One region of the Streptomyces sp. NPDC001770 genome, then DNA from elsewhere that is predicted to be linked to it. Evidence: riboswitches for the same ligand, from Rfam matches in the RefSeq annotation. Region 1 holds a riboswitch; the other holds the start of a gene.

The links. A riboswitch is a leader RNA that binds a small molecule or an ion and turns the genes downstream of it on or off. The one in region 1 is predicted to bind S-adenosylmethionine.
Region 2: linked by a shared signal. The riboswitch ahead of thrC (threonine synthase) and the one ahead of ACWCSV_RS21810 (aminotransferase class V-fold PLP-dependent enzyme) in region 1 are both predicted to bind S-adenosylmethionine.

The regions. Positions count from the first base shown of each region.
Region 1 is NZ_JBSFFN010000024.1:112,474-122,656, forward strand. It holds gene ctaD (aa3-type cytochrome oxidase subunit I) at 1-471, shown strand, start outside; gene ACWCSV_RS21770 (cytochrome c oxidase subunit 4) at 468-866, shown strand; gene ACWCSV_RS21775 (Ig-like domain-containing protein) at 1,013-2,278, shown strand; gene ACWCSV_RS21780 (hypothetical protein) at 2,335-2,745, opposite strand; gene ctaE (aa3-type cytochrome oxidase subunit III) at 2,933-3,553, shown strand; gene qcrC (cytochrome bc1 complex diheme cytochrome c subunit) at 3,611-4,420, shown strand; gene qcrA (cytochrome bc1 complex Rieske iron-sulfur subunit) at 4,417-5,472, shown strand; gene qcrB (cytochrome bc1 complex cytochrome b subunit) at 5,469-7,094, shown strand; gene trpD (anthranilate phosphoribosyltransferase) at 7,222-8,286, shown strand; SAM riboswitch class IV at 8,396-8,513, shown strand; gene ACWCSV_RS21810 (aminotransferase class V-fold PLP-dependent enzyme) at 8,684-10,093, shown strand.
Region 2 is NZ_JBSFFN010000001.1:106,362-116,544, forward strand. It holds gene ACWCSV_RS00395 (MarR family winged helix-turn-helix transcriptional regulator) at 1-337, opposite strand, end outside; gene otsB (trehalose-phosphatase) at 473-1,324, shown strand; gene ACWCSV_RS00405 (alpha,alpha-trehalose-phosphate synthase (UDP-forming)) at 1,356-2,741, opposite strand; gene ACWCSV_RS00410 (glucosyl-3-phosphoglycerate synthase) at 2,846-3,820, opposite strand; SAM riboswitch class I at 3,975-4,102, shown strand; gene thrC (threonine synthase) at 4,121-5,413, shown strand; gene ACWCSV_RS00420 (MoaD/ThiS family protein) at 5,443-5,721, shown strand; gene ACWCSV_RS00425 (cold-shock protein) at 6,178-6,384, shown strand; gene groL (chaperonin GroEL) at 6,760-8,382, shown strand; gene ACWCSV_RS00435 (MarR family winged helix-turn-helix transcriptional regulator) at 8,577-9,101, opposite strand; gene ACWCSV_RS00440 (FAD-dependent monooxygenase) at 9,239-10,183, shown strand, end outside.

The DNA.
Region 1 (10,183 bases):
TGGCCGAAGTTCACCGGCAAGATGCTGGACGAGCGGCTCGGCAAGATCACGTTCTGGACCCTGTTCGTGGGCTTCCACGGCACGTTCCTGGTGCAGCACTGGCTCGGTGCCGAGGGCATGCCGCGTCGCTACGCGGACTACCTCGCGGCCGACGGCTTCACCGCGCTGAACACGATCTCGACGATCTCCTCGTTCCTCCTCGGCCTGTCGATCCTGCCGTTCTTCTACAACGTGTGGAAGACCGCCAAGTACGGCAAGAAGATCGAGGTCGACGACCCGTGGGGCTACGGCCGTTCGCTGGAGTGGGCCACCTCGTGCCCGCCCCCGCGCCACAACTTCATCACCCTGCCGCGGATCCGTTCCGAATCCCCGGCGTTCGACCTGCACCACCCGGAGATCGCCGCGCTGGAGCAGCTCGGTCACCACTCCGAGGACAAGGTTCTCGCCGGTGGTAAGGAGGCAGGCAAGTGAAGATCCAGGGCAAGCTGTTCATCTGGCTGAGCGTCTTCATCCTGATCATGGCCATCACGTACGGCGTGTGGTCGAAGGAGCCGGTCGGCACCACCGCCCTCGTCCTGGCCTTCGGGCTGTCCATCATGATCGGCTTCTACCTGGCCTTCACGGCCAACAGGGTCGACCAGATGGCCCAGGACAACAAGGAAGCCGACGTGGCCGACGAGGCCGGCGACGTGGGGTTCTTCTCCCCGCACAGCTGGCAGCCGCTCTCCCTGGCGATCGGCGGCGCGCTGCTCTTCATGAGCATCGCCTTCGGCTGGTGGCTGGCGTACTTCTCGGCCCCGATGCTCCTGATCGGTCTCTTCGGCTGGGTGTTCGAGTACTACCGCGGTGAGAACCGCACCCAGTGACACCCGCCCAGTGACACCCCCCGGGTGACACCGCATTACCAGTAACACCTCGCGAGGGGCCCGAACTGCTCGGCAAGAGCGGTCCGGGCCCCTCGTTTGCAGTCATAGAACGCGCTGGATCGGATGAATCTTCTTAGCGTGGGTCCATGAACGACACGCCGCGCACCCGCTCCGTAGTGAGTTGCTCCCTGCTGGTCGTGACCCTGGTCGCCGGTGCGACCGCCTGTGGAGAGCCCGATGGCCACCCGCTCTCGGCCAAGCCGTTCGATGCGGCCGACCAGGTCTCCTTCAACGGCCATGCCCCGAACGGGAAGGCTGATCCCGACAAGCCCCTGGAAGTCACCGTCAAGGGTGACGAGGGACGCATCACCGATGTGACGGCCGCGGACAGCACCGGCCGCCGTCTGGCCGGCGAACTCGCCGCCGACGGGAAACGCTGGCACTCCACCGCCCCGCTCGCCGCCGGCGCGCGGTACGAGGTGAAGGTCACCACCGAGGACGAGGACGGCGCCCCCGGCCGCCGTACCCTCTCCTTCGAGACCACCTCCCCGAAGAAGCTCCTGAACGTCTCCTTCGGCCCGCAGGCGGGCACGTACGGGGTCGGACAGCCCATTACGGCGGAACTCAGCGCTCCGGTCACCGACAAGGCCGCCAGGGCCGCCGTCGAACGCGCCCTCAAGGTCCGCTCCACCCCCGCCGTCACCGGCTCCTGGTACTGGGTGGACGACAAGATCCTGCACTACCGTCCCCAGGACTACTGGCCCGCCGGCACGGCCGTCGAGGTGAGCAGCAACTTCAAGGGGATCAAGGTGACCAACGCCCTGTACGGGGCCGAGGTCAAGCCGCTGCACCTCAGCATCGGCGACCGGATCGAGGCCATCACCGACGCCTCCGAGCACGAGATGACCGTGCTCCGCAACGGAGAAGTGATCAATACCATTCCGGTCACCACCGGGAAGCCCGGCTTCTCCACCCGCAACGGCGTCAAGGTCGTGCTCGGGAAGGAGGCGTTCGTCCGGATGCGCGGCGAGACCGTCGGCATCGCGGAGGGCTCCTCTGAGTCGTACGACCTGCCGGTCTACTGGGCCACCCGGGTGACATGGAGCGGCGAGTACGTGCACGCCGCGCCGTGGTCCGTCGGGTCCCAGGGCAGCGCCAACGTCAGCCATGGGTGCACCGGGATGAGCACGGAGAACGCCGAATGGTTCTTCGACACCGTGCGCGAGGGCGACGTCGTCAAGGTCGTCGGCAGCGAAGGGGAGACAATGACCCCCTTCGACAACGGGTTCGGGGACTGGAACGTCTCCTGGGAGGCCTGGCAGAAGGGCAGCGCCCTGCTGAGCGCCACGCCCGGCGCCGGAGCGCACCCCCAGACATCGGCTCTGGCGGCGCGACTGCGCCCCCAGGTCTGACACCGGGGGTGCACCGCCTCTCGGGACGACCGTGCGGCCCTGGTGTGCGGGCGGCCTCAGGAGGCCTTGGCCGCCACCTGGAGACGCCCGCGCACCAGGGCCGCCAGGGCGTCCGCGAACTCGACCGGGTCCACCGGGAGGGTCACCGCGGCGTCCGCGCGGCTCCAGGTGGCCAGCCAGGCGTCCTGCGGGCGCCCGATCAGCAGCAGCACCGGCGGGCAGTGGAAGACCTCGTCCTTGATCTGCCGGCAGACGCCCATGCCGCCCACGGGCGCCGTCTCGCCGTCCAGCACGCAGACGTCGACACCGCCGGCGTCCAGCGCGGAGAGCACGGCGGGCAGCGTCGCGCACTCCAGGAACCGCACCTCGGGGACGTCGGCCGCGGGCCGTCGCCCGGTGGCGAGCGTCACCTGCTCGCGGACGTTGGCGTCGTCGCTGTAGACCAGGACCGTGGCGGTCGCCTGCATTGTTCCTCCGTGACAGCTGTGTCGTCGGGGCTCTCGGGGCATGAACCGATGCGCGGATCGTACTCCCGCCGACAGCCCGTCAGCACCGCTAATGACGTCGATTCCCTGGGCCGTTCGGGGAGGACACACCCCTCTGACACACCGAACGGCACCCCCGGGAGTGAGGGCGGGATAAGCGACCGACATAATGTCGGTCGTGGCGACAGCAACGACAGTAGAAACCGGGCACGCGCACCCGTCGGTCAATCGGCCGAACCTCACCAGCGTCGGAACCATCATCTGGCTGAGTTCCGAGCTGATGTTCTTCGCGGCCCTCTTCGCGATGTACTTCACCCTGCGATCGGTGATGGGACCGGACCACTGGAAGGAGATGGCCGACCATCTGAACTTCCCGTTCTCCGCGACGAACACCACGATCCTGGTGCTTTCCTCTCTCACCTGCCAGCTCGGCGTCTTCGCCGCGGAGCGGGGCGACGTGAAGAAGCTCCGGACGTGGTTCATCATCACGTTCGTCATGGGTGCGATCTTCATCGGCGGCCAGGTCGTGGAGTACACCGAGCTGGTCAAGACGGACGGGCTCTCCCTGTCCTCGGACCCGTACGGCTCGGTGTTCTACCTGACCACCGGCTTCCACGGCATGCACGTGACAGGCGGTCTCATCGCCTTCCTGCTGGTTCTCGGCAGAACATACGCAGCCAAGAGGTTCACCCACGAACAGGCGACCGCAGCCATCGTCGTGTCCTACTACTGGCACTTCGTCGATGTCGTGTGGATCGGCCTCTTCGCGACGATCTACATGATCAAGTAACCGGGCGCTCGCACCCACCCATCATCGACGCAGAAGATCCTGACACCGGGGTAATCCGTGAAAAAGCTCTCCGCACGACGACGCCATCCACTGGCGGCCGTCGTCGTACTACTCCTCGCGCTGGCGGCTACCGGGGGGCTGTACGCCGCGTTTGCGCCTGCGGGCAAGGCGCAGGCAGACGAATCCGTCCAGTCCCTCCCCATTGAGGAGGGCAAGAAGATCTACACCGTCGGCTGCGCCAGCTGCCACGGAACCAGTGGTCAGGGCACCTCCGACGGGCCTTCGCTGGTCGGCGTCGGCTCCGCCGCCGTCGACTTCCAGGTCGGCACCGGCCGCATGCCCGCGCAGCAGCCGGGTGCCCAGATCCCGGCGAAGAAGGTCATCTACTCGCAGGGCGAGATCGACCAGCTCGCGGCGTACATCTCGTCGCTCGGCGCCGGTCCGATCACGCCGACCGAGAAGCAGGTCAGCCCCGACGGTGCGGACATCGCCAAGGGTGGTGACCTGTTCCGCACCAACTGCGCCCAGTGTCACAACTTCACGGGTGAGGGCGGCGCGCTGACGAACGGCAAGTACGCCCCGAGCCTGGAAGGCACGAGCCCCAAGCACATCTACGAGGCCATGCAGACCGGCCCGCAGAACATGCCCTCCTTCCCCGACACGACGATGCCCGAGCAGCAGAAGCAGGACATCATCGCGTACATCAAGACCGTGAACGGTGACAACAGCGAGAGCCCGGGCGGCCTGTCGCTCGGTGGCCTCGGTCCGGTCAGCGAAGGCCTGTTCGCATGGATCTTCGGTCTGGGCCTCCTGATCGCCGTCGCCGTCTGGGTCGCGGCCCACACCGCTAAGGCCAAGAAGTCATGAGTAGCCAAGAAGAGAATCCAGAGAAGAGCCTGCTCACCGAGCAGGACACCGCGCACGGCGCGGTAGTGGGTACGGGCGACCCGTTCGCCGACCCGGGGCTGCCGGCCCACAAGCCGCGCATCCAGGACATCGACGAACGTGCCGCGAACCGCTCCGAGCGAGTCGTCGCGTACCTGTTCATCCTGTCCATGCTGGCGACGGTGGCGTTCATCGCCTCCTACGTCATCTTCCCGGTCGACAAGATCGTCTACATCTGGCCGTTCGGCCATGTGAGCGCGCTGAACTTCTCCCTGGGTCTCACCCTGGGCGTGGCGCTCTTCGCCATCGGCGCGGGTGCCGTCCACTGGGCGCGCACCCTGATGTCCGACGTCGAGGTCCCCGCCGAGCGTCACGCGATCGAGGCCACGCCCGAGGTCAAGGCGCAGGTACTCGCCGACTTCAAGGCCGGTGCCGAGGAGTCCGTGATCGGCCGGCGCAAGCTGATCCGCACCACGATGTTCGGCGCGCTGGCCCTGGTGCCGCTCTCCGGCGTGATGTTGCTGCGCGACCTGGGTCCGCTGCCGGAGAAGAAGCTCCGCTCGACCCTGTGGGCCAACGGCAAGAAGCTCATCAACATGAACACGATGCAGCCTCTGCGACCCGAGGACATCGTGGTCGGTTCGCTGACCTTCGCCATGCCCGAGGGCCTGGAGGAGGACGCCGAGGACTTCCAGGCGCAGATCGCCAAGGCCGCCCTGATGATCATCCGCATCGAGCCGGACGACATCAAGGACAAGCGCGAGCGCGAGTGGGCGCACGAGGGCATCGTCGCCTTCTCCAAGATCTGCACCCACGTCGGCTGCCCGATCAGCCTGTACGAGCAGCAGACGCACCACGTGCTCTGCCCGTGCCACCAGTCCACCTTCGACCTCTCCGACGGCGCCCGCGTCATCTTCGGTCCGGCCGGGCACGCGCTTCCGCAGCTGCGGATCGGCGTGAGCAGCGAGGGCGACCTCGAAGCTCTCGGTGACTTCGAAGAGCCCGTCGGTCCTGCCTTCTGGGAGCGCGGATGAGTACTACGACGGAAACCACGCGCAAGGCACCCGCAGGTGAGCGGGTCGCCGACTGGGCGGACGGCCGGCTGGGCATCTACGGCCTGGCCAAGGCCAACATGCGCAAGATCTTCCCGGACCACTGGTCCTTCATGCTGGGCGAGGTCTGCCTCTACAGCTTCATCATCATCATCCTCACGGGTGTGTATCTGACGCTGTTCTTCCACCCGAGCATGAACGAGGTCGTGTACAACGGCCCGTACGAGCCCATGCAGGGCATCCGGATGTCCGAGGCCTACTCGTCGACGCTGAACATCAGCTTCGACGTCCGCGGTGGTCTGCTCGTGCGGCAGATCCACCACTGGGCCGCGCTGATCTTCCTGGCCGGCATGTTCGTGCACATGATGCGCGTGTTCTTCACGGGCGCGTTCCGCAAGCCGCGTGAGATCAACTGGCTCTTCGGGTTCCTGCTGTTCGTCCTGGGCATGTTCACCGGCTTCACCGGTTACTCGCTCCCGGACGACCTGCTCTCCGGTACCGGTGTCCGCTTCATGCAGGGCGCGATCCTGTCCGTGCCGATCGTCGGCACGTACCTCGCGTACTTCCTGTTCGGCGGGAACTTCCCCGGCGGCGACTTCGTGGCCCGGTTCTACTCGATCCACATCCTGCTGCTCCCGGGCATCATGATGGGCCTGCTGGTCGGCCACCTGATCCTGGTCTTCTACCACAAGCACACGCAGTTCGCGGGCCCCGGCCGTACGAACAAGAACGTCGTGGGCATGCCGCTGCTGCCGGTCTACATGGCCAAGGCCGGAGGGTTCTTCTTCCTGGTCTTCGGTGTCATCTCGGTCGTCGCCGCGGTCGCCTCGATCAACCCGATCTGGGCCATCGGCCCGTACCGGCCGGACCAGGTGTCCACCGGTGCGCAGCCGGACTGGTACATGGGCTTCTCCGAAGGCCTGATCCGTGTCATGCCGGGCTGGGAGATCAACCTCTGGGGTCACACGCTCGTCCTGGGCGTCTTCATCCCGCTGGTCATCTTCCCGCTGGTGCTGGCCGCGATCGCGGTGTACCCGTTCATCGAGTCCTGGGTCACCGGCGACAAGCGCGAGCACCACATCCTGGACCGGCCGCGCAACGCGCCGACCCGCACCGCGTTCGGTGTGGCCTGGATCAGCTGGTACTTCGTCCTGCTCGTCGGTGGCGGCAACGACCTGTGGGCCACGCACTTCCACCTGTCGATCAACGCCATCACCTGGTTCGTGCGGGTCGGATTCTTCGTGGTCCCGGTGCTCGTGTTCATCGCGACCAAGCGGATCTGCCTCGGCCTCCAGCGTCGCGACAAGGAGAAGGTGCTGCACGGACGCGAGTCCGGGCTCATCAAGCGCCTGCCGCACGGTGAGTTCGTCGAGGTCCACGAGCCGCTCAGCCCGGGTCAGCTGCACACCCTCACCGCGCACGACCAGTACACGCCGCTCGAGATCGGCCCCACGGTCGACGAGAACGGTGTCGAGCGCAAGGTCTCGGCCCTCACGAAGCTGCGCGCCAAGCTCAGCAAGGGCTACTACGGCGAGCACAACCAGATCGCCAAGCCCACCGTCGAGGAGTACAAGGAGATCACCAGCGGCCACGGTCACCACTGATCGCCTGAACTGATCGCCACAGCGAGGAGCCCCGTCCATTCGCCGGACGGGGCTCTTCGTCGTTCCCGGGCCCCGATAGGGTGGACGGACACCCCCCTTTCCGGCTGTGGAATTCTTGGAGCGGACCATGAACGTTGTGACCCCGAACGGCGGCGACAGCGCGGCGGACCGTTCCTGGTCCGGCGTACTGACGCCCCTGCTGCGCGGCCAGGACCTCGGCGCGGACGACACCGCCTGGGCCATGGACCGGATCATGAGCGGGGACGCCACCGACGCGCAGATCGCGGGCTTCGCCATCGCGCTGCGGGCCAAGGGGGAGACGGTCGCCGAGGTGAGCGGCCTGGTGCGCGCGATGTACGCGCACGCCCGCACCATCGAGGTGCCCGGACCCTCGGTCGACATCGTCGGCACCGGCGGCGACCTCGCGAAGACGGTCAACATCTCCACGATGTCCGCGATCGTGATCGCCGGGACGGGGGCCAAGGTCGTCAAGCACGGCAACCGCTCCGCCTCGTCGGCCAGCGGCGCCTCCGACGTCCTGGAGAAGCTGGGCGTCAACCTGGAACTGACCCCGCAGCGGGTCGCCGAGGTGGCCGCCGAGGCGGGCATCACCTTCTGCTTCGCGGTGAAGTTCCACCCGGCCCTGCGGTACGCGGCCAAGGCCCGCAAGGAACTGGGCACCCAGACCACCTTCAACATCCTGGGCCCGCTCACCAACCCGGCCCACGTCCGCGCCCAGGCCGTCGGTGTCGCCGACCTCAGGATGGCGCCCATCGTGGCCGGCGTCCTCGCCGAGCGCGGCAACTCCGCGCTCGTCTTCCGCGGCGACGACGGGCTCGACGAGCTGACCACCACCGCGACGTCCCGGGTCTGGGTGGTGCGGGACGGCGAGGTGCGCGAGGAGGCCTTCGACCCGCGCCACGTGGGGCTGGAGCTGGTGCCGGTGGAGGCGCTGCGCGGCGCCGACCCCTCGTACAACGCGGACGTCGCCCGCCGGGTGCTGGACGGCGAGAAGGGTGCCGTGCGCGAGGCGGTGCTGCTGAACTCGGCGGCGGCGCTGGTGGCGCTGGACCCGGGCGAGGGCACGCTCACCGAGCAGATCGGCGCCAAGATCGCCGCCGCCGCCGAGTCCATCGACTCCGGAGCCGCGCACCGCGCGCTGGAGCGCTGGGTGGCGGCCAGCAACGCCTGAGCTTTTCCGCGTCGGCCGAGCGTTTCCGTCCGTACGTGCACGAAGGGGCGCAGTCCGTATCGCGGACTGCGCCCTTGCGTTCGCGGACACGTGTGGCAAGATGCTGGCAGGTCATGAGTGACAGCGACTACGGCCCCGGCCCGCTGTCCGGCAACCCTCCGTCCGTGGCGGGGTGCCCCGGGTGAAGACCAGGCCGTAGGCAGCGAGGTCTGCGGCAAGCGCGGGCCCCTCGGCATCTCGATGCCAGCCCCCGGGGTCCTGGTCCCTAGGGAGCCTCTTGTGAGCACGCGAATGCGATAGGGCGCAACGCCCTTCTCCGCACCCATTTCACCTTTGCACCGTGCTGCCGCGTACCCGCCGGCTCGGTGAATTCGCCTGCGTATTACGGGAGTTCGTCATGTCCGTGTCTTCTGCTGCCCTCAACACCTCCGAGTCCGCCGCCGCTGCTGCCTCCGCCGACGCGGACTGCGCGCCCCTGCCGGTGCTCGGCAAGGACGTCACCGTCCCCCTCGTCACCGGGGGCGAAGTCACCTACGCGGCCCTCGACTACGCGGCCAGCGCCCCGGCGCTTCAGCGGGTCTGGGACGACGTCGCCGCCTACGCGCCGTACTACGGCAGCGTGCACCGCGGCGCCGGCTACCTCTCGCAGCTCTCCACCGACCTCTTCGAGAACAGCCGCGCCACCGTCGCCGAGTTCCTCGGCTGCCGCCCCGGCGACCAGGTGATCTTCACCCGCTCGACCACCGACTCCCTCAACCTGCTGGCGGCCGTGATCCCGGCCGACTGCGAGGTGTTCGTGTACGAGACCGAGCACCACGCCTCGCTGCTGCCCTGGCGCGACGCCAAGGTCACCTACCTCAACGCGCCGCGCACCCCGGAGCAGGCCGTCGAGACCCTGGAGCACGCGCTCGCCGACCGCGACCCCTACGGCCCGGCCCTCGTCTGCGTCACCGGTGCCTCCAACGTCACCGGCGAGCTGTGGCCGGTCAAGGAACTGGCCGCCGCCGCCCACGCGCACGGCGCCCGCATCGTCCTGGACGCCGCCCAGCTCGCCCCGCACCACCCGGTGGACATCGCCGGACTCGACGTCGACTGGGTCGCCTTCTCCGGCCACAAGCTGTACGCCCCCTTCGGCTCCGGCGTCCTCGCGGGCCGCGCCGACTGGCTCCAGGACTCCGAGCCCTACCTGGCCGGCGGCGGCGCCTCGAAGAAGGTCGCCCGGCGCGCCGACGGCGGCGTGGACGTGGAGTGGCACACCACCGCCGCCCGCCACGAGGCCGGTTCGCCCAACGTCATCGGCGTCTACTCCATCGCCTCCGCCTGCAAGGCCCTCACCGAGGCCGGATTCGACAAGCTGGTCGCCCGCGAGCAGCGGCTGGTCGCCCGGGTCCGCGCGGGCCTCGCCGAGGTGCCGCAGGTCAAGGTGCTCTCGCTCTTCGGCGACGACGCCCCGCGCGTCGGCGTCATCTCCTTCGTGGTGGAGGGCTGGAACAGCTCCCACTTCGCCGCCGCGCTCTCCGCCGAGTACGGCATCGGCGTCCGCGACGGCCTGTTCTGCGCCCACCCGCTGGTCCGCACCCTGCTCGGCAGCGACCCGCAGGACCCGGGCGAGTGCGGCGCGCCGGAGGCCGAGCCGGGCGAACGCTCCCTGAACGCCATCCGCGTCAGCTTCGGCGCCGGTACGCCGGACGAGCACGTGGACCGCTTCGTCCGCGCCGTCTCCGAGCTGGTGAGCGAGGGCGCCCAGTGGAAGTACCGCACCGAGGGCGGCCGTTGCGTCCCCGACCGGGGCACCGCTCAGATCTGACGGAGACGTCCCGGCAGCACTTCGGCCGGGGACGGGCGGGTTGCCGGGCCCCGGCGGAGGGGGGCCGGGGGCCGCGGGGGGGGGGGGGGG
Region 2 (10,183 bases), on a different contig from region 1:
CGCTCGCGTTCTTCTCGCGCTCCACGTCGAGCCGCTGCGCGCCCTCCGGCGTGATCCGGAACTTGCGGGCCATGCCCCCCGACGGGTCCGGGATGCGCTCCACCAGACCGGCCTGCATCGCGGCGGCGGTCTGCCGGTTGAGGGTGGACGAGTCGAGCCCGAAGGCGTCGCTCAGCTCCTTGATGGACATCGGCCCCTGTACGCGGATGCGGCTGAGCAGGACGTAGGCGCTCCGCTCCAGCACGTCGTCCTTGCGCCGCCCGTTGGCGGTGCGGAGGAAGATGTGGCGGCTGAGCAGCATCTGCTCGTACTCGACCTGCTGGATGGGGTCGTCCATGCTCGTGCTCCTTGCTGCTGTCCCACGCACCCTCCGTCCGAGCCTACGGGGCGGGGGCCGGACCCCGTCCGGGCGTGCGGGGATGCGGGGGGTGCGGTCTCGGCAGGCCCGACCGTCCCCCGCTAGGGTCGGACCATGGGCAGCCACCTGGACCACGTGCCGACTCCGACCACCGACGCGGGCCGCGAAGGACTCGCCGCGCTGCTGGCCCGTCCGGGCCGGGCGGTGGTGGCGCTCGACTTCGACGGCACCCTCGCCGACATCGTGCCCGACCCCGAGCAGGCCCGGGCCCACGCCGACGTGCTGCCGGCGCTCGCCGCGCTCGCGCCGAAGATCGCGTCCGTGGTCGTGATCACCGGCCGCCCCGCCGCCGTCGCGGTCGCGCACGGCGGGTTCGCGGGGGTCCCCGGCCTGGAGCACCTGGTGGTGCTCGGCCATTACGGCGCCGAGCGCTGGGACGCCGTCTCCGGCGAGGTGGCCGCCCCGCCGCCGCACCCCGGTCTCGCCGCCGTCCGCGCGGAGCTGCCCGCCCTGCTCGACGGGCCCGAGGTGCTGAAGGGCGCCTGGGTGGAGGAGAAGGGGCAGGCCGTCGCCGTCCACACCCGCCGCGCCACCGACCCGCAGGCCGCCTTCGAGCTGCTGAGCGAGCCCCTCGGCCGGCTCGCCGCGCGCCACGGGCTGATCGTCGAGCCGGGCCGCCAGGTCCTGGAGCTGCGCCCGCCCGGGGTCGACAAGGGCGTCGCGCTCACCGAGTACGCGGCCGAGGTGGGGGCCGGGTCGCTGCTCTACGCGGGCGACGACCTCGGCGACATCGCGGCCTTCGCGGCCGTGGAGAAGCTGCGTTCGGGCGGACCGGACCGGGTGCCGGGCCTGCTGGTGTGCAGCGGCGGCACCGAGGTGCCCGAGCTGGCCTCCCGCGCCGACCTGATCGTGCCGGGCCCGGCCCAGGTCGCGGCGCTGCTGGCGGCCGTGGCCGAGAACGTCTGAGACCGGCGGCCGCCCCGGGCCAGTGGGGGTCTCACCCCTCCCGCAGCGCCTCCAGCTGCTGGAGGAACCACGCCTGCGGCGGCAGCGCGGTCGCGGCCTCCGCGAGGCGCGCCGACCGCTCGGCGCGCTCCGCGTCGTCCATGGTCAGCGCCTCGTGCAGGGCTTCTGCCGTGGCGCTCACGTCGTACGGGTTCACCACCAGCGCGTCGGCGCCCAGCTCCTCGTACGCCCCGGCCTCGCGGGAGAGCACCAGGGCGACCCCGTGGTCCGAGACGACGGGGACCTCCTTGGCGACGAGGTTCATGCCGTCCCGGATGGGGTTGACCAGCGCCACGTCGGCGAGCCGGTAGGCGGCCAGCGAGCGGGCGAAGTCGTCCTTCACGTGCAGGACGACCGGGGTCCAGGTATCGGTGCCGTACGTCTTGTTGATCTCGTCGGCCAGCTCCTGGACGGCCGTCGTGTACTCGCGGTAGACCGCCAGGTCCTGGCGGGACGGGTAGGCGAAGGCGACGTGGACGACGCGTTCGCGCCACTCGGGGTGGTTGTCGAGGAGGGTGCGGTAGGCGTGCAGCCCGCGCACGATGTTCTTGGACAGCTCGGTCCGGTCGACCCGGACGATCGTCTTCCGGCTGCCGTCGCCGCCGATCTGCTCGCGCAGCGCGGCCATCCGCTCGTCCACGTCCGGCTCGTGCGAGCGGGCGATCAGGAAGTCGCCGTCCGCGCCGAGCCCGTGCACGCCGATGCGGGTGCCGCTGGTGCCGCCGAGGATCTCGGTGCAGCAGCCGATGAACGCGTCCGCCCAGCGGCGGGTGAGGAAGGCAGCCCGGTCGGCGCCGAGGATGCCGCGCAGCAACTGCTCGCCGATGTCGTCGGGGAGCAGCCGGAAGTAGTCCACCGGCGCCCACGGGGTGTGCGAGAAGTGGCCGATGCGCAGGTCGGCGCGGAGTTCGCGGAGCATCCCGGGGACCAGTGCGAGGTGGTAGTCCTGCACCAGCACGGCGGCGCCCTCGCCCGCCTCCTCGGCCAGCGCCTCGGCGAAGGCCCGGTTGTACGTCTCGTACGCGGCCCACTGGCGCCGGAACTCGTCGTCGAAGACCGGCTCGACGGGGGTCTGGTAGAGCAGGTGGTGGACGAACCAGAGCACGGAGTTGGCGATGCCGTTGTACGCGTCGGCGTGCACGGAGGCGTCGATGTCGAGCATCCGGACGCCCTCTTCGCCGACCCCGCGCCGGACCGCCTCGCGGTCGCCGTCGCCGAGTGCGGCGCAGACCCACACCTTGTCGTCGACGGCGCTCAGCCCGGAGACCAGCCCGCCTCCGCCGCGGCGTGCGTCGAGGGAACCGTCTTCGTTCAGCGTGTACGAAACGGGGCCGCGGTTGGACGCGACGAGAACCTGGGCGGCGTGCTCGGAGACCATGTAGCGGAACCTAGCCCGATACGTAACCCCCCAAACGTGTTCGAGGCCGGGCAGGGCCGGGCGGCGCGTCCCGCCACCGAACACGGCCCGGAGCCGGGGCCGGGTCAGGCGGCGCGTCTCGCCGTGTACTCGGGGATCTCCCGGACCGGCGGCCGTTCCTCGGTGTCCACCGCGTAGGTGCGTGGCCGGAAACCGTTCTCGTCGCGTTCGAACTGGGTGAGCACCGGGCGCACCAGGTGTCCTCGGGAGAGCCGCAGCTGCGCGGTCCGGTAGATCGCGGCGGCCATCCGTCCCAGCGCCTGCCCGTCCTGGTGGCGGTGGCGGCGGACCCCGACGTCCACCTGGGCCAGGGCGTCGAGCCCCACGGTGTGCAGCGCGTCCACCAGGAGTCCCAGCTCCACGCCGTACCCGACGGGGAACGCGAGCTGTTCCAGGAGTCGGCGGCGGACCGCGTACTCGCCGCCCAGTGGCTGGACGAAGCCGGCCAGTTTCGGCCAGTGCAGATTGAGCAGTGGGCGGGCGACCAGTTCGGTGACGCGGCCGCCCTGTGCGGGGGGACCGGCGGGGTCGTGGCCCTCCGCCGTCTCCAGCGGCCGGTCGTACATCGCCTTGACGAACTGGATGCCCGGGTCGGTGAGCAGCGGGCCGATGATGCCGGAGACGAAATCGGCGGAGAAGTCCTTGAGGTCGGCGTCGACGAAGCAGACGATCTCGCCGCTGGTCACGAAGAGCGACCGCCAGAGCACCTCGCCCTTGCCGGGGACGGCGGGTATCCGGGGGAGTATCTCGTCGCGGTGCACCACCCGGGCTCCGGCGGCGCGGGCGACGGCGGAGGTGGCGTCGGTGGAGCCGGAGTCGATCACCACGAGTTCGTCGACGAGCGGGACCTTCTCCATCAGCTCGCGCCGGATGGTCCGCACGATGGCACCGACCGTCGCCTCCTCGTTCAGCGCCGGCAGCACGACGCTCACGGAGGAGCCCCGCGGGTTCCGGTTCCTGGCGGCCAGGAGGCGGTCCAGCGGGCGGTCGGAGGCTGCCCAGGAACGGCGGTTCAGCCAGCTGTCGACCTCTTCCAGCACGGGCGATACTCCCTGTATGTGATCCATCTCGCGGTTCGGACGACTACCTCAACCGTCGGGTGCTTCGGTTACAGTCTTGAACAACGCTCACTGCCTTCGCATCTCGGGGTCGGAGGGCGGACAAACGCCTGGATCGCACGGTCCAGTGCCATAGCGCTCATCCAGAGGGACTGAGGGAACGGCCCGTTGAAGTCCCGGCAACCCTCCCGCCGGCCGCGAGGCCACGGTGGGGAAGGTGCCAATTCCGTCTTGCGGCGAAATGCGTCGCAAGGAAGATGAGGAGAAAGGGCCTCCGCCATCATGGCTGTTCAGACCGTTTCAGCGAGTTCCGGCACTTCCGTGGACCTCGGTCCCGCCACCGCGCTTTCCTGCCGCGAGTGCGGCGAACGCTTCGAACTCGGTCCCATTTTCGCCTGCGCGTCCTGTTTCGGGCCGCTCGAAGTGGCGTACGACCTGCCGAGCGGCTCCCCCGAAGAGCTGAAGAAGCGCATCGAGGCCGGCCCGAACAACATCTGGCGCTACGCGCCGCTGCTGCCGGTGCCCGCCGATGTCGCCGACAAGCCCAACATCAACCCCGGTTTCACCAAGCTGGTCAAGGCCGACAACCTCGCCCGTGAGCTGGGCGTCACCGGCGCCCTGTACGTCAAGGACGACTCCGGCAACCCGACGCACTCCTTCAAGGACCGCGTCGTCGCGATCGCCGTCGAGGCCGCCCGCGCCTTCGGTTTCACCACCCTCTCCTGCTCCTCCACCGGCAACCTCGCCGGCGCGGTCGGTGCCGCCGCCGCGCGGGCCGGCTTCCGCTCCTGCGTGTTCATCCCGCACGACCTGGAGGAGGGCAAGGTCGTCATGGCCGCGGTGTACGGCGGCGAACTCGTCGGCATCGACGGCAACTACGACGACGTGAACCGCTTCTGCTCCGAGCTCATCGGCGACCCGCTGGGTGAGGGCTGGGGCTTCGTCAACGTCAACCTCCGTCCGTACTACGGCGAGGGCTCGAAGACGCTCGCGTACGAGATCTGCGAGCAGCTCGGCTGGCAGCTCCCGGACCAGCTGGTCATCCCGATCGCGTCCGGCTCGCAGCTCACCAAGATCGACAAGGGGCTCCAGGAGCTGATCAAGCTCGGTCTCGTCGAGGACAAGCCGTACAAGATCTTCGGTGCCCAGGCCGAGGGCTGCTCCCCGGTCTCCACCGCCTTCAAGGCCGGCCACGACGTGGTCCGCCCGCAGAAGCCGAACACGATCGCCAAGTCGCTCGCGATCGGCAACCCGGCCGACGGCCCGTACGTCCTGGACATCGCCCGCCGCACCGGCGGTGCGGTGGAGGACGTCGACGACGAGCAGGTCGTCGACGCGATCAAGCTGCTCGCCCGCACCGAGGGCATCTTCGCGGAGACCGCCGGCGGCGTGACCGTCGGCGTGACGCGGAAGCTGATCGAGGCCGGCCTGCTCGACCCCTCCCTGACCACCGTCGTCCTGAACACCGGCGACGGCCTGAAGACCCTGGACGCCGTCTCCCCGACGACCGGCCTGACGGCGACCATCCGCCCGAGCCTGGACGCGTTCCGCGACGCGGGCCTCGCAGCCCACTGACCACCCGAGAACCGAGGAAGGCAATCCCCATGAGCGTCAAGGTCCGCATCCCCACCATCCTGCGCACGTACACCGGCGGCCAGGCCGAGGTCTCGGCCGAGGGCACCGTCCTCTCCGAGGTCATCGAGTCCCTGGAGAAGGACCACCCGGGCATCGCCGCGCGCGTCCTGGACGACCAGGGCAAGCTGCGCCGCTTCGTCAACGTGTACGTCAACGACGACGACGTCCGCTTCGAGGGCGGCCTCCAGGCGGCCACGCCGGACGGCGCCGGTGTCTCGATCATCCCCGCCGTCGCCGGCGGCTGCTGACCCGACGGCCGGTCCAGGACCCCGCCGGGCGGCGGGGTCCCCGACAGCCCTTCCGCAGCGAACCGTTGCCCCCTTCGCGTACGACGCGGAGGGGGCAATTCCGTAGGGTTGAGCGCGGTACAGTTGGGGAAGCCCCCTCCGCCGCCCGTATCGGGCGGGTGCGAGATCGCGCCGACGCGCGACAAGATGCAGCCAAAGTCCGGAAGCCCTCTGTGCCATAAGTGGCCTTTGTCTGGCCCGACTTGCCCAAAATTCTCAACAAATCCTCATGTTCGGGCGTTCCGCCGCGACCAGAATTCTCGTCCGATTGACCTGTTGCAGAGGGCAGTTGGGCAGATACATTCGGCCGCGGTCGACGCGTTCCGGCGCACGCACCCTCTCCTGTCGGAGGGTGAGTTCTGACCCGGGCCCGCGAAGTGCGGTCCTGTGCAGGGGCCAGAAATAGGGGAGTTAGGCATGGCTCAGGGCACCGTCAAGTGGTTCAACGCGGAGAAGGGGTACGGCTTCATCGCGGTCGACGGTGGTGCGGATGTTTTCGTCCACTACAGCGCGATCCAGATGGACGGGTACCGCACCCTCGAAGAGGGTCAGCGAGTTGAATTCGAGATCTCGCAGGGCCAGAAGGGGCCGCAGGCGGACATGGTCAAGCTCGCCGTGGGCTGAGATCGGACGCGGTCGGCAACGACACTTCTCACGCACGCAGGGCCCGTCCCCGTCAGGGGGACGGGCCCTGCGTGCGTTCGCGTTTCGCGGGCCAGGAAGGGCCTCTTGGGGCCCGGGAGCGGTCCGGAGGCCGCCTGCGGAGTGCCGCGGTTTGTCCGGAGCTTGTCCCCAGGACGAGGAGGACGCTTGCACTCGCAGGGGTCGAGTGCTAATCATTGGCGTTAGCACTCTCCAGGTGAGAGTGACAGAAACTTGGACCGGGCCGGTGAGGCCCGCAGGCGCGGCGGGGCAAGGAACCGCCGGGCACGCAGGCCGTCCGTCGCGGGCGCCTCTCGGTCCGGAGCAATCCACCCCTGTCCGGGAGGACCACTTCACATGGCCAAGATCATCGCGTTCGACGAGGAGGCACGGCGCGGTCTCGAGCGCGGGATGAACCAGCTCGCCGACGCCGTCAAGGTCACCCTCGGCCCCAAGGGCCGTAACGTCGTCCTCGAGAAGAAGTGGGGCGCGCCCACGATCACCAACGATGGTGTTTCCATCGCCAAGGAGATCGAGCTCGAGGACCCGTACGAGAAGATCGGTGCGGAGCTGGTCAAGGAGGTCGCCAAGAAGACGGACGACGTCGCCGGCGACGGTACGACCACCGCCACCGTTCTCGCCCAGGCGCTCGTCCGCGAGGGTCTGCGCAACGTCGCCGCCGGTGCCAACCCGATGGCCCTCAAGCGGGGCATCGAGAAGGCCGTCGAGGCCGTCTCCGCCGCTCTGCTGGAGCAGGCCAAGGACGTGGAGACCAAGGAGCAGATCGCTTCGACCGCCTCCATCTCCGCCGCCGACACCGAGATCGGCGCCAAGATCGCCGAGGCGATGGACAAGGTCGGCAAGGAAGGCGTCATCACCGTCGAGGAGTCCCAGACCTTCGGTCTGGAGCTGGAACTCACCGAGGGTATGCGCTTCGACAAGGGCTACATCTCGGCGTACTTCGCGACCGACATGGAGCGTATGGAGACGTCCTTCGACGACCCGTACATCCTCATCGTCAACTCGAAGATCTCCAACGTGAAGGACCTCCTTCCGCTGCTGGAGAAGGTCATGCAGTCGGGCAAGCCGCTGCTGATCATCGCCGAGGACGTCGAGGGCGAGGCCCTGTCGACCCTGGTCGTCAACAAGATCCGTGGCACCTTCAAGTCCGTCGCCGTCAAGGCCCCGGGCTTCGGTGACCGCCGCAAGGCCATGCTCGGTGACATCGCCATCCTCACCGGTGGCACCGTCATCTCCGAGGAGGTCGGCCTCAAGCTGGAGAACGCGGGTCTCGACCTGCTGGGCTCCGCGCGCAAGGTCGTCATCACCAAGGACGAGACGACGATCGTCGACGGCGCCGGTGAGAGCGACCAGGTCCAGGGTCGCGTCAACCAGATCCGTGCCGAGATCGAGAACTCCGACTCGGACTACGACCGCGAGAAGCTCCAGGAGCGTCTGGCGAAGCTGGCCGGCGGCGTGGCCGTCATCAAGGCCGGTGCCGCCACCGAGGTCGAGCTCAAGGAGCGCAAGCACCGCATCGAGGACGCGGTGCGCAACGCCAAGGCCGCCGTCGAGGAGGGCATCGTCGCCGGTGGTGGCGTGGCTCTGCTCCAGGCGTCCGCCGTCTTCGAGAAGCTCGACCTGACGGGCGACGAGGCCACCGGCGCCAACGCCGTCAAGCTCGCGCTCGAGGCCCCGCTCAAGCAGATCGCCGTCAACGGTGGTCTCGAGGGTGGCGTCGTCGTGGAGAAGGTCCGCAACCTGCCGATCGGTCACGGCCTCAACGCCGCGACCGGCGAGTACGTCGACATGATCGCCGAGGGCATTCTCGACCCGGCGAAGGTCACGCGCTCCGCTCTGCAGAACGCCGCCTCCATCGCCGCGCTCTTCCTCACCACCGAGGCCGTCATCGCCGACAAGCCCGAGAAGGCCGGCGCGGCCGCCCCGGGTGGCATGCCGGGCGGTGACATGGACTTCTGATCCCCTTCAGGGATCGGTGGTTCCACCCCCGCAGCGTCCAGCTGTGGCTTCGGCCCCCAGGATTCGTCCTGGGGGCCGAAGTGTTTCTCCGGGCGCCCTCGGCGAGGTCGGGCCGGGCGGTGGGCCTCGATGGTGTCCCGCCGGCAGGGGCTGCCCCGCGGCGACTCCAGTCCCGCGGGGCTCCCGGCGGGTGCCTACTCCGCGTCCAGCGCCGACAGGTGGCGGGTGAAGTCGTCCACGAGGCGCCCCAGCAGCCGCCCCAGCTCCCGCCGGTCCCGGTCGGGCCAGTCGGCGAGCGCTCCGCCGAACCAGCCGAGGATGGTCCGCATGTAGCGTTCGGCGCCCGCCGCGCCTTCCGGCGTCGGCTCGATGAGCCGGGCGCGCTGGTCGTCGGGGTCGGTGACACGGCGGACCAGGCCGCGCTTCTCCAGCCCGTTGACCTGCCGCGTGACGTGCGGCCCGACCACCTGCATGCGCGCCGCGATCTCGCCGATGCGCAGCGGGGTCCCGGCCATGTGCAGGGTGACCAGGACGGACATCGACGGCCGTTCCAGGGCGAGTCCGGCGGTCTCCATGGCGTGCTCGGGCAGCCGCCCCTTGTTGAGCGTGTTGCTGAGCTGAGCCATGCGCGGGAGCATCTCGGCCACGAGGTCGAACGCCGCGTCGGAACCGCCTTCGGGGTCGTCGCGGTCTGCCGCGTGCGGCTCCTGGGCGCTCATGCCACTCCTTTAAATACCTAAGTTAGGTATATGGTTGGGTCCGCGGCATCGCTTCACGGGCTTCTCGCGCCCGCCAAAAGGATACCTAAGTTACGTAGATGGTGAGAGTCTGCGTGCCTGTCGAGAGGGGACACCTCATGACCAGCACCTACGGTACGGAATCCGGTCGCGGTACGGCCGCCGGTACGGGCACCACCGCGCCCCGCACGCGCAGCGTCCTGATCTCCGGCGCCAGCATCGCGGGCCCCGCGCTGGCGTACTGGCTCCATCGGTACGGCTTCGCGGTCACGGTGGTCGAGAAGGCGGACGCGGTACGCGGCGGCGGCTACCCCATCGACATCCGGGGCACCGCCCTCCAGGTCGTGGAGCGGATGGGACTGCTGCCCCGGCTGTGGGACGCGCACGTGGACAGCCGGCAGGTGTCGTTCCTGGACCCGGACGGTTCGGTACGGGCCGCGCTCCGGCCGGAGACGATGACCGGCGGGGTGGACGGCCGGGACGTGGAGGTGCGCCGGGGCGATCTGGCCGACCTCCTGTACGGCCTCGTCCGCGAGGACGTCGAGTTCCTCTTCGGCGACTCGATCGCGACGCTGGACGACCGGGGCGACGGGCCCGAGGGGGGCGTGGACGTGGTGTTCCGCGGCGGAGCCCGGCGCACGTTCGACCTGGTCGTGGGGGCGGACGGCATCCACTCGCACACCCGGGGACTGGTGATGGGGCCCGAGGAGCGGTACCACCGCTCCCTCGGCCAGAGCTTCGCCGGCTTCACCCTGCCCAACGACTTCGGCCTCAGCCACGAGGGCGTCATCCGCAACACCCCGGGCAAGGGTGCGGTCCTGTACGCCGTGGAGGAGTCCGAGGACCTGCACGGCTTCCTGGTGTTCGCCTCCGACCTGGCGCCGAGGACCGTACCGGCGGCGGCGTTCCGCGACCCTGCCGCCCAGCGCGAGCTCGTCGCCGCCGTCTTCGCCGACGAGGGCTGGGAGGTTCCGCGCATGGTCGCCGCGATGCGCGAGGCGGACGACCTCTTCTTCGACGTGGCCGGGCAGATCCACCTGCCGTCCTGGTCCACGGGCCGGGTC